2 linked regions of the Marinagarivorans cellulosilyticus genome follow. Each later gene encodes a partner of the first gene's protein in a complex. Links are inferred from orthologs where the notes say so. Each region holds a gene or a part of one and is shown in the gene's direction. Other genes may lie near its edges.

Region 1 (7,795 bases):
ATTCCACATCGTAACAAATAAGAATGCCAACGCGGCCGGCATCGGTTTGGAAGACTTTAACCTTATCGCCGCCGCGAATCACCCAGTCGTTGGCTTCGTGTGGCGTAATATGAATTTTGCGTTGTTCGTCGACTTGCCCATTGCGGTGGCAAAGGTAAGAGACATTGTAAATTTCATTGCCTTCGGCCAGTGGCATAGAGCCGGTAATAATGTTGGCGTTATATTCAATAGCCATGCGTGACATATCATCGCGCAGTTGGGTTGTGTATTCGGCAAGGTGGCGAATGGCGGCTGTTTGTGAGGGTTGTGGGCTTAATGCCATTAGTGGTGCATTAAAAAATTCGGGGAATAGAATAAAGTCGCTTTGGTAATCCGATACCGTATCTACAAAAAATTCAATTTGCTCGAGCATGGCTTTGTAAGAGTCAACGGCACGCATTTGCCACTGCACCGCGCCAACGCGCACTATGGATTTTGGTGTGTCTAATACGCTATCGCGCGGCTCGAATAAAATATTGTTCCACTCGAGCAAGGTGGCGTAGCCTACGGATTTTTCGTCTTCAGGTAAGTACTTTTTAAGTAGCCGCTTAACTTGGAAATCGTTAGACAATTGAAAGCTTAATATAGGGTCGTAAATGCGTTTGTCGTCTACCTCGCTAATGTATTGCATTGGCGATAGGGTGTTGCTGTGTTGATGGTAATTAGGGATGCGGCCGCCGGCTAAAATTGCGCGCAAGTTATATTGCCGGCACAGCTCTTTGCGGGCGTCGTAAAGCCTGCGCCCCAAGCGTAAGCCGCGATGGCTTTGGGCGATAACCACATCTAGGCCGTAGAGCGCATCGCCTTCGGAATTGTTGTTAACTTGGTCGTTGGCGTCGACAATATCTTCGTAAGTATGCGGGTTGGAAAAACGTGCATAGTCAACTTGTACACTTAACGCTAAGCCCACTAAGTGGTTGTCGTCCAATATCCCAATTTGCCCTTCGGGGAATTCTTGAATTAAATATTCGATGGTATGGCTCGGCCACGCGCCGCCCAATTCAGCATAGACTTCGTCCATTAAAGCTTTAACTTGCGGGTACATCTCTAACGACAGGTTGCAAATTTCTAAACGCGTTTGCTCGGTGGACATAAAATTCTCGTTATTTAAAGAGGGGGTAAGGCTTGCTCAAAGGCGAGTTAGCCGCGTTAATATCACGGTTTGCCAGCAACAACAAGTTGCGCGGGCTAATGTGGTTGGCGCAAAACTGTTGCAGGCTAACGCTATAGCCTTGTTCTTCGAGAAAAACCGCTTTATCCAGCGCTAGCCACAACTCAAGCGGCCGCCTAAAGCAGTGTCGAATGGCATCGTGGCGCATCATTTGTAGGCGTTCTTGTTGGCCTTGTGCTTCAAAAGCTGGCCAGTCGATTGTTGCTGGCAGGTTAACTTGGTGCTTGGGCGCAGCCCATTGGCAAAACTGTTCAAAATTATCGTGCGACTGCTTTTGTTTTGACGGCAAATTTTTGTACGGAGTGCCCGGCTGAAGCGTTTGGCGCAGGGCTTCGTAACCTAAGCGCCAATTTAATTCGTTTGCCCGTTGTTCGCGTTCGCGGTTACCTGCAGTAATTTGGTTTTGTTGGGCCAAACGCAGCGCTTGTAAATTAAGGCTGGCCGGTAAAGCGGTTGCTTGGGCGGCTGTACAAAGCGCTTGGTAGTGTGTGGCTTGTTGCCGGTGATAACAGCAAGGCGCTAAGGCAATTGTGCTGGCTTTATGCTGGGTTGCTGTGTGTAAAAAGTGGCAGTGCAGCTCGCCGCATGCATGCAGTGCCATCCAGTGTGGTGCTTGTGTTGCGCACTGGATTGTACCTTGGGCTGTAGTTGCCGATAGCGGTAATTTGTGGATGTCCGCATTGATGAACTGTTGCGGTAGCTTGAGTTTATTGGCGTATTGCTGCCCTTGTAGGCACAGGCTATTTTGCCATTCAATACTGATAACCGGTTGCGCGCAAAGCCAAGTGTGCAGGCGGCCAAGGTGGCCTTTGCCTGCGCACCATTCAATGGCAGAAGCCGAGCTGTTGGCGTGCGCATTTTGCGTGGTAGCAGCGCAAAACCCTTGTATTTGCTGCCATTTACGGCCAGGAATATCTGTATGCAGCCAAAAGGGAATGCTTGGCAATTGAGTCGTTACCAGTGCCGGCTCGCACTGGGCTTGCCATTCGAACAGTGTTGGGAAGTTGCCTGCAAAGTAATGGGCTTGCTGTTCTACGTCGTTATCCAGCGCCCACAGTTGCGCTTCGTTAAGGTGGGCGATTTTACTAAGTGCCCAAGTTAAGTGACCGGGGCGTTGGGTAAAAGCATTAAAGTCCCAATAAGGTCGCAGCTCTGACAGCAATTGTGCGCCGTATAGCAGCTTGCTTGTGTGGCTGTTTAAGGTAGGTAATAGACTGGCAATAATCGTGATTCTTGTATTGGGGGCGGCATATTGTTGGTTGTATTTTACGTGAGCGCGCTAGCCATTGGCTATTTATTGCAGTGCTAGTCTTGCTGGGCCTGTTGATGCGGCTAAAGCAGGGCAGAATGGGCACTGTTGCAGTATACTGCGGCTTTAATTTGTTATAAGTGTTTGAGTTATGTCTGAAAAACCTGCCGTCCCGCCGTTACCGCGTTACTTGTATCTTTCTGAGCAGGTGCGCGAGCTAGATAAGCTGCTTATCGAGGGGCATAAAACCCCCGGCATTGTATTGATGAAGCGCGCTGGCAGGGCAACGTTCGAGCTGCTTGAAAAGTTATTCCCGCACGGCTCTATCACTGTACTTTGTGGTGCGGGCAATAACGCTGGCGATGGCTATGTGGTGGCGGCACTGGCCGCGCAAGTGCGCCGCGATGTACAAATTTTAACCGTTTCCCCACCCGAAAAGCTAACTGGCGATGCGCGTCGCGCTTATTTATACGCTAAACAGGAAGGCGTAAATATTTTGCCGTATTCAACGGGTGCTGCCCGTCACTTACCCGATGGCTGCGTTATTGTGGATGCACTAGTCGGTACGGGTTTAAGTGGCGAATTGCGGGCTAATATTCAAGATGTGATTTGTGAAATTAATGAAACGCGCTTGCCGGTATTGGCCGTTGATGTGCCATCGGGTTTATGTGCTAACACTGGGCGAACGTTAGGCGAGGCTATCCGCGCTGTTGCGACCATTACGTTTATTGGTTGTAAGTTAGGTTTATTGACCGGCCGCGCGCCAGCGCTAACTGGCGATGTTTACTTTGACGGTTTAGGTGCCCCGCGCATTTTGTATTCGGCCTTTACACCCGCCGCTTTTTCGGTGGATTACACGGGGCTTAAACGCGAATTACCCTTTAAAGAAGCCGATGCGCACAAAGGTCAAAGCGGGCACGTTTTGGTGGTCGGTGGCGATTTGGGCATGGGCGGTGCGGCAATAATGACAGCCGAATCGGCAGCTTATTCTGGCTCGGGCATTGTGAGCTTGGCCACGCAGCTCGACCACGTTATGCCAGCACTTGTACGCAAGCCAGAAATTATGACCAAAGGCATTGATTCTGGCGGCCAGTTGGCGCCAATGCTACAGGCGGCTAGTGTTATTGCCGCTGGGCCGGGCTTGGGCCGCGGGAGTTGGTCAGAGCAATTATTGCAGCAAGTGCTAAAAACCACTAAGCCCTTGGTATTAGATGCTGATGCACTAAATTTATTGTCGGACTCGCTACATAATTATGCCGGCCGTGGTAATTGGGTGCTAACGCCGCACCCGGGCGAAGCGGCGCGCTTGCTGCACACCAATACCGCTGTTGTTCAGCAAAACCGTTTTGAAGCGGTTAGCGAAATTCAGAAAAAATACGGTGGTGTGGTGGTGCTAAAAGGCGCGGGTACATTAATTTGTGATGGCAAGCGCACGGTGGTAGCCAAAGTGGGCAACCCGGGCTTGGCCACTGCTGGCAGCGGCGATGTGCTAACGGGTATTATTGCTTCTTTAATTGGGCAGGGCTTAAGCTTGTCGTCGGCGGCGCAGTTAGGTGTTTGTGTGCACGGCGAGGCTGGTGATGCTTTGGCTGAAAAACATGGGCAATTTGGTTTGGGGGCAAGCGAGCTTGCGCCTTACGTTCGTCAAATTCTTAAGTAAGTTAAGCGTAGAGCAATAGCCATGAGTGATATGCCGGCTAATAATGAACAGTTGTCACTGTTTTTGCATAATGAGTTAGATACTGTGGCGTTGGGTCAAAAAATCGGCGCGGCGCTGCAAGGTTCTGCTGGTGTTATTTTTTTATCGGGTACGCTCGGTGCGGGTAAAACTACGTTTACCCGCGGCGTGTTAAAACATTACGGCCATTCAGGTGCGGTAAAAAGTCCGACATATACATTGGTCGAACCTTATCGTTTGGCTGAGCGAGATATTTATCATTTTGATCTTTATCGCTTGGCGGACCCAGAAGAACTCGAGTATATGGGAATTAGAGAATACTTTGATGGTCAAGCATTGTGCATTGTTGAGTGGCCAGATCAAGGCCAAGGCTTTTTGCCTAAGGCGGATCTCGTCATTAACCTGCTACCTTCAGGGGAAGGGCGCGAGGCGCAATTAATGGCCAATACTCGTGTGGGAAGTGCGGTAATACAGCAGTTAAACTAATGAATGCGTACTAGGCGCGCTGTTTATGCCGTCTATTTTTTGTCAATTTCTCGGGAACGGATCTCGAACAGGGGGTTAGGCATGTCGCGTAGGCGATGGCAAAAACCATTTTTATTGTCGGTGGTATTAGGCTTTATTGTATTTATTGGCAACGTTGCTGCCGTGCAGGCGGCACAAGTCGATAGTGTGCGGCTGTGGCGCGCGCCGGATAATACGCGTTTGGTGTTCGATTTGTCGGCATCGGCGGATCACAAATTATTCACTCTAGAAAACCCTAGCCGAGTTGTTATTGATATTCACAATACCGAGCTTAAAAAAGGCTTTGGTGATGTTCCTATTGATGATACCCCCATTACTAAGATTCGCTATGGCGATCGTGGTAATGGAACATTGCGTGTGGTTTTAGATATGAGTGCGCCGGTTAAGCCGCGCAGTTTTTCTTTGCCTAACCACGGCGACAAGCCAGACCGCTTAGTGATAGACCTTTACGATGGTGATAAGCCCACGGTTAAAACGGTAACCGCAGTTAAAGAGGTATCCAATGGTAAACGCGATATTATTATTGCCATTGATGCCGGCCACGGCGGTGAGGACCCTGGTGCACTAGGCCCCAAAAATTTGCGCGAAAAAGATGTGGTGCTAGCAATAGCGAAGCAAATGGCGCGCATGGTCGATAGCACTCCAGGTTACAAAGCTAAATTGATTCGTGATGGTGATTATTATATCCCCCTAAAAGAGCGCCGGAATAAAGCGCGCGATTTAAGGGCCGATTTATTTGTGTCTATTCATGCTGATGCATTCAAAAACCCGAAAGCGCGCGGCGCCTCTGTATTTGCGTTATCGCGCACCGGCGCAACCAGTGAAACAGCACGTTTTTTGGCCTCTAAAGAAAACGATGCCGATTTAATAGGTGGCGTGGGCGGCGTATCCTTAACGGATAAAGACAATATATTAGCCGGTGTATTAGTGGATTTATCCATGACAGCCACCCTAACCAATAGCTTGCAAGTGGGAGATCACGTCTTAAAAAATATGGGGCGGATTTCCCGCTTACATAAAAAGCAAGTGGAACAAGCTGGTTTTGCGGTGTTGAAGTCGCCAGATGTGCCTTCAATTTTGGTCGAGACGGGTTTTATTTCTAATCCACACGAAGCAAATAAGTTGGCAACCCATAGCTACCGTAAATATATGGCTAAGGCAATTTTTGATGGTGTGAAGCATTACTTTGAACAACAGCCACCTGCCGATAGCTGGCTGGCTTGGCACCTCGATAAAAAGCGTAAAAACTTGCCTTCGGAATACGTAATTGCCAAAGGCGATACCTTATCTGATATAGCAAAGCGCCACAGCGTGAGTGTGAAACGCTTGCAAGAATATAATCGCTTAAGCAATGCTTCTATTCAGGTAGGGCAGAAGCTGCAAATCCCTTCGAGTTAAACCTGCAAAGGGCTGGCACCGGTTTAAAAGCTTAAGCTTAAACCGGCAATAAAGGTGCGGCCCATTCCTGTATTCGAGCGTAGATGGCCTGCGCTTGATTCGTAATAATCGGTATCCAATACATTTTTAATATCGGCGCGCAATTGCAACTGTGAATTGCCAAGCTGCCAGTCGTAAACGGCACCTAAATCTATAACGTTAAAAGATTGTAAAATTTGCTGGTTGGCATCGTCGCCAAAGCGGTCGCTTACGTGCAGCATATTTAATGTGAAGCTTAGTGGTAGGTTAGCGTTTATACCTGTGGGGCGGTAATTCATAAAAACATTCAGCATAATGTCGGCGACGTGTGCTGGTGTATTACCTGCGTTATTGCCTTGGGTAATTTGCGCATCGAGAAAAGAGAGTGCGGTAACAATATTTAGGTTGTCTTTGGGTTGGTATGTCATGTCTATATCCCAACCGGTTACCGATTGTTCTGCTTGCACGATGGCGCGCCTTACACCATCCCAAATTTGAATATCTACAATGTTTTCTTTATGAATGCGATAAACCGACGATGTCCCGCTCAAGCCGCTAGCAAGGGAAAAAAGTTTGAGGCCTAGCTCGTATTGATCGGACTTTTCAGGCTCGTCAATGATGCTGCCAATGTCGTCAATTATATAATTAGGTTTTACCCCTTGGGCATAGCTTGCGTATAGCGAGTAGTTATCTGCGGCTTTAAAAACAAGCCCTAGCTGTGCCGTTGTTTCTTTAAAGGTGGGAAGGTCGATTGCAGAATTACTTTCGGGTGTTTGCAATTGCGCTTTGGAAACCATGTGACGACCGCCAACCGAAGCTACCCAATTGGCGTTAAATTCCAAGCTGTTTTGTAGATAAATACCGTAGTCGTGGTACTTCAGGTTTTGGTGGCGGGTGGTGAGCGTGCCTAAAATGAAACGTTCGGCAGTGACTGCCTCTGGGGTGTTGTTATCGTCGAGTGCAATGCGCTCTATATCTTCACGCTGCTCTAGCGTTAAGCTTTCGTCTACGGTTTGGGCGTGGCTGTCTATACCGAATAGCACGTGGTTGGTTAAGCCCAGTAAGGTTGGCGAGCCTTGAATATTAATAGTAAAGGCTTGGCTATCGATATCGGCATTTTCGTCGTAAATACTTTGTATCTTGGCAATTTTAGTTGTTTGGTCGTCATCTGCGGTTGCTTGAAGGGGGATTTCGCCGGCCACAATGACAACGCCGGGGTTAACTTCATCAGGGCGAACCAGCGGGCTGGTAGTGATAAAAATATCGCTGTCGCCGCGCACGCCCGATTGTTCTTCGTTTAAAGAGGAAGCTTGCCCCCGTATTTGCCAGCTATTATGCAGGGCATAATGAAACGAGCCATTCCATAGGGCGAGTTTGGCATCAAAGTTGGGTTTGGCTTGGCGTGCGGTTTGCGCTAAAGCAAATACATCGACGGCATCGCCAACCGGTGAAAAAATAATACTGCCTTGATCGCGCTGGTAGCTAGAATCTTGTTGCAAATACGCTAGCTCAACATGTGCTTTTTCATTTGGCGCAAACCGCAGTGCTGGGTAATAGGCTGTTTTTTCGCCGTCGTTTTGGTCTTTTAAGCTATCAAAGGTTTCGTGTGCGGCAATTAACCGGTATGCGATTGCCGCGTTTTTATCCAGTGCGCCTGTAATGTCGGCTTCTTGATGTTGGTAGCCACCGCTGCCACTGCGAAGGCCGAATTTGCGAT
Region 2 (5,971 bases), 1.0 Mb from region 1 along the record:
AATTTCGTCTTCGCTAAGCGGTTGCGGCAGGAAGTCTTTAATTACCCCAATTTCAAATTGCTCGATGTTGGCAAGGTCTTCTCTGCCGGCATCGGTATATTGGGTAGCGGCATCGCGGCGCTGCTTAACCATTTTGTCGAGCACCGCGAGCACGCGAGCGTCATCAAGTTCAATGCGTTCATCAACTTCGATGCGTTTAAATTCAGCGGTAACCATGCGCAAAACGCCAAGGCGTTCTTTTTCTTTTGCGCGCATTGCTGCTTTAACGGCGTCGGTGATTGCTTTCTTGATTTCACTCATCAGGTAGTAGCCCTAAAGTTGTGTTAGGTGGTTGTGCGGCCTAACGGGGAACGTTGGCATGGCCAAAGTGCCCAGCCCCAATGGCTCACCGTCGGTGGGCTAGGGGCCCAATAGCGTATATATCTAATGCTGAAGCTTTAGAGGCCCAGCAGCGCTATTAATAAAGGCGTTGGAACTTGCGGGTTTCGCGAGACATCTTTTTAGCGTGACGCTTAACAGCAGCGGCAGCTTTACGCTTGCGAACAGTTGTGGGCTTTTCGTAGCACTCGCGACGACGTACCTCTGCAAGAACGCCTGCTTTTTCGCAAGAACGCTTAAAGCGACGTAGGGCAATATCAAATGGCTCGTTTTCTTTCAGTTTTACTGAAGGCATATATCTACCTGTAATAAATAAATGTTGGCTAGTACGACTGCTTTAGGGGGCAGCCTTTTAAGGGTGCGCAATTCTATACAGTTGATGCCGCCCCTGCAACGTTTAATTGTAGACAGCACTTTGGTTTTGCGCTATGGCGCGAAAATCATAGAGAAATCGGGGGCTGCAGGGTAATATTGCGCGCAAAATTAATGGTAGCTCGGTGTAAGAATGTTAGTCCTTGGAATAGAAACGTCGTGTGATGAAACGGGTGTTGCGCTGTATCACAGTGAGCAGGGCCTGTTGGCTCACGCATTGTATAGCCAAATAGCGCTGCACGCTGAATACGGCGGGGTGGTGCCCGAGCTCGCGTCGCGCGATCATATCCGTAAATTATTACCCTTAGTTGACGAAGTGCTCGAAAAGGCTTCGTTAAGTAAAGCGGATATTGACGCCGTCGCCTATACCAAGGGGCCAGGTTTAATTGGCGCTTTATTAGTGGGGGCGTGTACCGGCCGGGCTATTGCAATGGGGTTAGGTGTGCCGGCTATTGGTGTACACCATATGGAAGGGCACTTGTTAGCGCCACAGTTAGAAGATTCCCCGCCGCCCTACCCTTTTGTGGCATTGCTTGTGTCTGGCGGGCATACCCAGTTAATCGAGGTGCAAGCGCTGGGTGAATACACTCTTTTAGGGGAATCGCTAGACGATGCCGCAGGCGAAGCCTTTGATAAGGCGGCAAAAATGTTAGACCTCGATTACCCCGGTGGCCCGCGCTTAGCCGCCATGGCCGAGCAAGGCGAAGCGGGGCGCTTTAAATTTCCGCGGCCAATGTGCGACCGCCCAGGGCTAGATTTCAGCTTTAGCGGTTTAAAAACCTTTACCCTTAATACCGTGACTAAGCATGCGCTAGACGATGGCTTGCCTGATGATCAAACCTGTGCCGATATTGCCCACGCCTTCCAGGAGGCCGTGGCCGATACCTTGGTGATTAAATGCCGGCGTGCACTCGAGCAGTGTGGCATGAAAAGCTTAGTGATAGCCGGCGGTGTATCGGCAAATACACGGCTACGGCAAAAGTTGGAGGCCGCATTGGCCAAAATGGGCGCTAAAGTTTTTTATGCGCGCCACGAGTTTTGCACTGATAACGGCGCCATGATTGCCTACGCGGGTTGTCAGCGTTTACTTGCTGGGCAAAGTGAAACCCTTGCCGTTGAAGTGCGGCCGCGTTGGCCAATGACAGAGCTAGCGGGCCTTAGCACGGCAAAAGCGGAGCCTAACCGATGAGTGCCGATACCGTGTTTATTAAAGGCCTAAAAACAGAGGCGGTGATCGGTGTTTTTGAGTGGGAGCGCGAAATTCGCCAAGCACTTTATATTGATGTGGTGATGGCTACCGATATTCGCTTAGCTGCAGCAGAAGATAACCTTAAGCACACACTAGACTACAAAGCCATTACCGACCGTATACAGCACTTTGTGGCCCAAAGCGGCTTTAAATTGATCGAAACATTGGCGGAGCATTTAGCCGCATTACTACAGGCAGAATTCGGCATAGCATGGCTACAACTGAGTGTTCACAAACCCGGCGCCATTGCTGATGCACAGGATATTGGTATTACCATCGAACGAGGAGAAAAGCCCTAATGGCTGAGGTATTGCTAGGTTTAGGCAGTAATCAAAATGCAAAAGTGGTTTTTAAAAGCGCTTTAAATTCGCTGCAGGGCACATTTGGCGCACTCGTTTTATCGCCGGTTTACGAAAGTGAATCGGTAGGTTTTGATGGCGATAACTTTTTGAATATGGTGGTACAAATTCAAACCCACTTACCCGTGGGTAAGCTGTTGGAAACACTGCGCGCCATTGAAGATGCCCATGGCCGCGACCGCACGCAACCTAAGTTTGGTGGCCGAACGCTGGATATCGATATTCTGACTTACGACGATGTGGTGGGCTGTATTGATGGTGTAACACTGCCGCGCGATGAAGTACTGAAAAACGCTTTTGTCTTAAGACCTTTGGCAGATACTTGGCCAAGTGGTTTGCACCCCGAGCTAAAACGCAGCTACCGCGAGTTGTGGTCTGAGTACGATAAATCCTCGCAAAACCTCTGGTTAGCCTCCCTCGACGATTAAGATCAATCGCGCCTAGAGGTTATTAATGGCGTCACCCATATACCTGTTTTGGCGCTTTCGCCCAACGGCGCTTTTCGTACCCCCATAGGCACTATGCGCGCCTTATTTTTACCTACACTTAATGCACAATAGTATGTGTTAGGTGTGGGTGAATGCGTTTGGGTGAGCAATTAGGGTTGGCGGGGTATAAAAAGCGCATAAATCGCGGAACTCACTGCGTGGGCATAGCCTATAGCGCCGTGTTGGCGGTGGTGCTGTGCTTGGCTGTGCTTAGCGCACCGGTATCGGCGGCCACGGTAGGTATCCCCGCCAATAGCGAAACGCAAATTGAAGCAGAAGACTACGTTAGCGCTTACGATACTACAGGGGGTAACGCTGCGGGCAGCCCGTCGTCGTGTACTTACAATGGTTTTGATGTTGATGTGGGGGATAACGGCGGCAGCGACTGTGTTATTGGTTATATTGCCAACGGCGAAACGCTGACGTACGACGTTAATATCGCACAGGCCGGAAGTTATACGGTTAAATACAATTACGCTAGCCCTAGTAACTCGCCTGGGCAAATACAGTTCAAGGTTGATGGCTCCACGGTTACTACAACCACATTAACGACCAATACCGGCGATTGGAACACCTACACGACACAGACAGATACAGTCACTTTACCGGCGGGCACCCACACTGTTACCACCCAATTTGTGAATCCGGTTATGAACCTTAGTTGGTTTTCGTTAGAGAAAGTCGGCGGGCCTTCGGCAATCGATATTCCGGCCAGTGGTGAAACGCAAATTGGCTTCGAAGAGTATGTGAGTGCTTACGATACAACTGTAGGCAACGCGGCAGGTAGTCCAGCGCTTTGTGTTTACAATGGTTTTGATGTGGATGTTTACGATTCCGGCGTGGGCGCGTGCGCATTATCAAGTGTCGCTGATGGCGAGACGCTTGATTATTATGTGAATGTAATAGAAGCGGGTGATTACACCCTAACCTACAATTTTGCGGGTGAAGGCACCAGCCCACCAGGCGATGTCATTTTTAAGGTTGATGGTTCGACTATTCTCACCACAACACTCACCACCACAACGGGTAGTTTTGGCACCTTCGCTAGCGACACCGATACGGTGACTTTATCTGCCGGAACTCAAACCGTTACACTCGAGTTCTCTAACCCGTGGCTCAATGCAAACTGGTTTTCACTCGAAAAAGTTGCACCGCCTATATCGCCGCCATCCTCGGATTCTATTCGAATTGAGGCCGAAGAGTATTTTGATGCCTACGATGCGGAGGCAGAAAATAGGGCGACTGTGCCCACTAATTGCGTATACGGTGGTTATGGCGTTGATGTGACGGATACTTCCGATGAGGGCGGTGGCGGTTGTAAGGTTGGTTACGTGCGAGCGGGTGAGCGGCTAGATTATGCCATTAACCCTTCGCATGCGGGTGCTTATCGGGTCGCCATTCGCTACGCGAGTGGTAGAGATGCGCTTACCTACGCGGGCGATCTGCTTTTTACGTCTGGTGGCAGTACGCTGGCTACAGTCAACTTGTTGGGTACCGGTGGTTGGGACACCTTTGGTGATAGTACGGTCGTCATTGATCTTGAAGCCGGTGCGCAAACGTTAAGCGCGGAGTTCACCGACCCTAATTATGACCTTAACTGGTTCGATTTAGAGCTAAAAACGGTTTACATCTTAGATGATGCAGAATACCGAATAGAAGCTGAAGATTACATCAGCGCTAACGACACTAACTTCGATAATCAGGCAACAGATAACGGTGCGGCGCTAACTCTCTGCCCTTACTACTACGAGGGGGTCGACTTAGGCGATACCACCGATGGCGGGGGCTGCACGGTGGGTTACATCGCAGATGGTGAATGGCTGGAATACAGTGTTTATATCGATGAGGCGACAGATTACACCGTTAAATATCGTCACGCCAGCGGCACGGGCGGGGGCGGCACGGGCGGGGATATTTTGTTTAGAGTAGATGGAACCACCGCGCAAACTACAACCATTACAGAGGTAACCGGCGATTGGAATGTTTATGCCGATACGACGGCTACCGTCGCGCTAACAGAGGGCCTGCATACGATTCGCCTTGAGTTTTCTAACCCGTATGTAAATTTAAATTGGTTTTCACTTCAGAAGTCGGAGGCTACTAGCCCCGCTTCCGGTAGTTGTAGTTTCCCTGGTGTTGCTGCGAACGTAAGCGATGTTGCTCAAATTATTATTCATAATGGCGGCACAATCCACGATGCGCCAAACAATGAGGTCGTGACTAAAAATATCAATAGTGATGCCAGTGGGTGTGGTTCGGGTATTCCCTGTACTAAAACCGATACCGTCGCGCCGGCATTTACGGATATCCCCGCATTCCCTGCGGGTTCGGATGTGACGGTAGCTTACGGCGATACCTATAACTTTACGCCAGGTGCTTTTAATAACGTTAATATCAATAGCGACACTACCTTAAATTTCGCGCCTGGTGACTACACCTTTAATAACAATCTCAATATAGGTTCCGGTTCTGTAATCAACGTTTCTTCGGCCGGATTAGTGCGCATTTTTGTAAATTCGGGTTTTTCGGCGGGCTCCAACGTAACGTTAAACGCGGGTGGCGGCGCAACTGAGTTTTTATTTATTTACGTGTTGAACGATCTTACTTTTCAGTCCGGTTCGTCAGGCAAGCTAATCGCTTATAGCGGCGGCAGTATATCGTTGCATAATAATGCTGATATTACGGGGGCTTTAACATCCAATTCGAATCTTACGGTTCAGTTTGGCGCCAATCTGCGTTACGAGCAATCGTACATATCCAGCGGCGGCTTTAGTGAGGCGTGTGGTGGAGGTGGGGATCCATCAGGCGTAGCATCCGTGGGAACATGGCGCTTTGATGACCCACTATGGAATGGCGCAGTGGGTGAAGTAGAAGACAGCAGTGGCAATGGCTTGCATGCAGTTACGGTAAATGCGGGTACACAACCCACTACAGCAACGGCTTCCCCGGCATTAAGTGGCGACCCTGGCACCTGTGGTTATGGTGTGTTTGACGGTTCGGGGTATGTGAGCATTACCGACCCAGGCGCCGGTAGCGTGTTTGACGCTCCCGATTATACGATTGCCGGTTGGTATTACCCGACCTCTTATCCCAGTTCCGGTGAGTATTATACGCTTGCTACCAAA

What was found. Proteins that work in one complex are often made in the same cells at the same time.
Region 2: the proteins of tsaE (region 1) and tsaD are in contact, whole or in part, in a crystal structure (PDB 6N9A), measured with the Thermotoga maritima proteins. The link is inferred for Marinagarivorans cellulosilyticus from one-to-one orthologs. Residues at the interface, in WP_004082108.1 of Thermotoga maritima: Leu37, Gly38, Lys46, Lys57, Val59, Lys60, Ser61, Thr63, Phe64, Thr65, Leu66, Met67, Val69, Pro71, Tyr82, Arg83, Leu84, Asp86, Asp88, Phe89, Asp93, Ile128, Asp130, Glu131, Arg134; in WP_004082750.1 of Thermotoga maritima: Cys10, Asp11, Arg49, His50, Leu82, Gly84, Gly135, Gly136, Glu154, Thr155, Leu156, Asp157, Asp158, Ser159, Glu162, Asp165, Lys166, Arg169, Leu170, Tyr175, Lys213, Thr214, Leu217, Tyr218, Gln221, Arg222, Asn324.

The regions. Positions count from the first base shown.
Region 1 is NZ_AP023086.1:1,077,306-1,085,100, forward strand. What follows is about bases 3,144-5,881. They hold tsaE (tRNA (adenosine(37)-N6)-threonylcarbamoyltransferase complex ATPase subunit type 1 TsaE), read left to right. Parts: upstream 3,144-4,140; coding sequence 4,141-4,623; downstream 4,624-5,881. Other genes in these bases: MARGE09_RS04280 (NAD(P)H-hydrate dehydratase), read left to right, coding at 3,144-4,119; MARGE09_RS04290 (N-acetylmuramoyl-L-alanine amidase), read left to right, coding at 4,705-5,881. Outside these bases: MARGE09_RS04270 (bifunctional GNAT family N-acetyltransferase/carbon-nitrogen hydrolase family protein), read right to left, coding at 1-1,132; MARGE09_RS04275 (methyltransferase), read right to left, coding at 1,143-2,372; more of MARGE09_RS04280, read left to right, coding at 2,611-3,143; more of MARGE09_RS04290, read left to right, coding at 5,882-6,060; MARGE09_RS04295 (TonB-dependent siderophore receptor), read right to left, coding at 6,084-7,795. UniProt on the Escherichia coli protein: Required for the formation of a threonylcarbamoyl group on adenosine at position 37 (t(6)A37) in tRNAs that read codons beginning with adenine.
Region 2 is NZ_AP023086.1:2,115,136-2,121,106, forward strand. What follows is about bases 1-2,911. They hold tsaD (tRNA (adenosine(37)-N6)-threonylcarbamoyltransferase complex transferase subunit TsaD), read left to right. Parts: upstream 1-883; coding sequence 884-1,939; downstream 1,940-2,911. Other genes in these bases: MARGE09_RS08255 (GatB/YqeY domain-containing protein), read right to left, coding at 1-303; rpsU (30S ribosomal protein S21), read right to left, coding at 458-673; folB (dihydroneopterin aldolase), read left to right, coding at 1,936-2,298; folK (2-amino-4-hydroxy-6-hydroxymethyldihydropteridine diphosphokinase), read left to right, coding at 2,298-2,786. In the rest of the region: MARGE09_RS08280 (DUF6701 domain-containing protein), read left to right, coding at 2,939-5,971.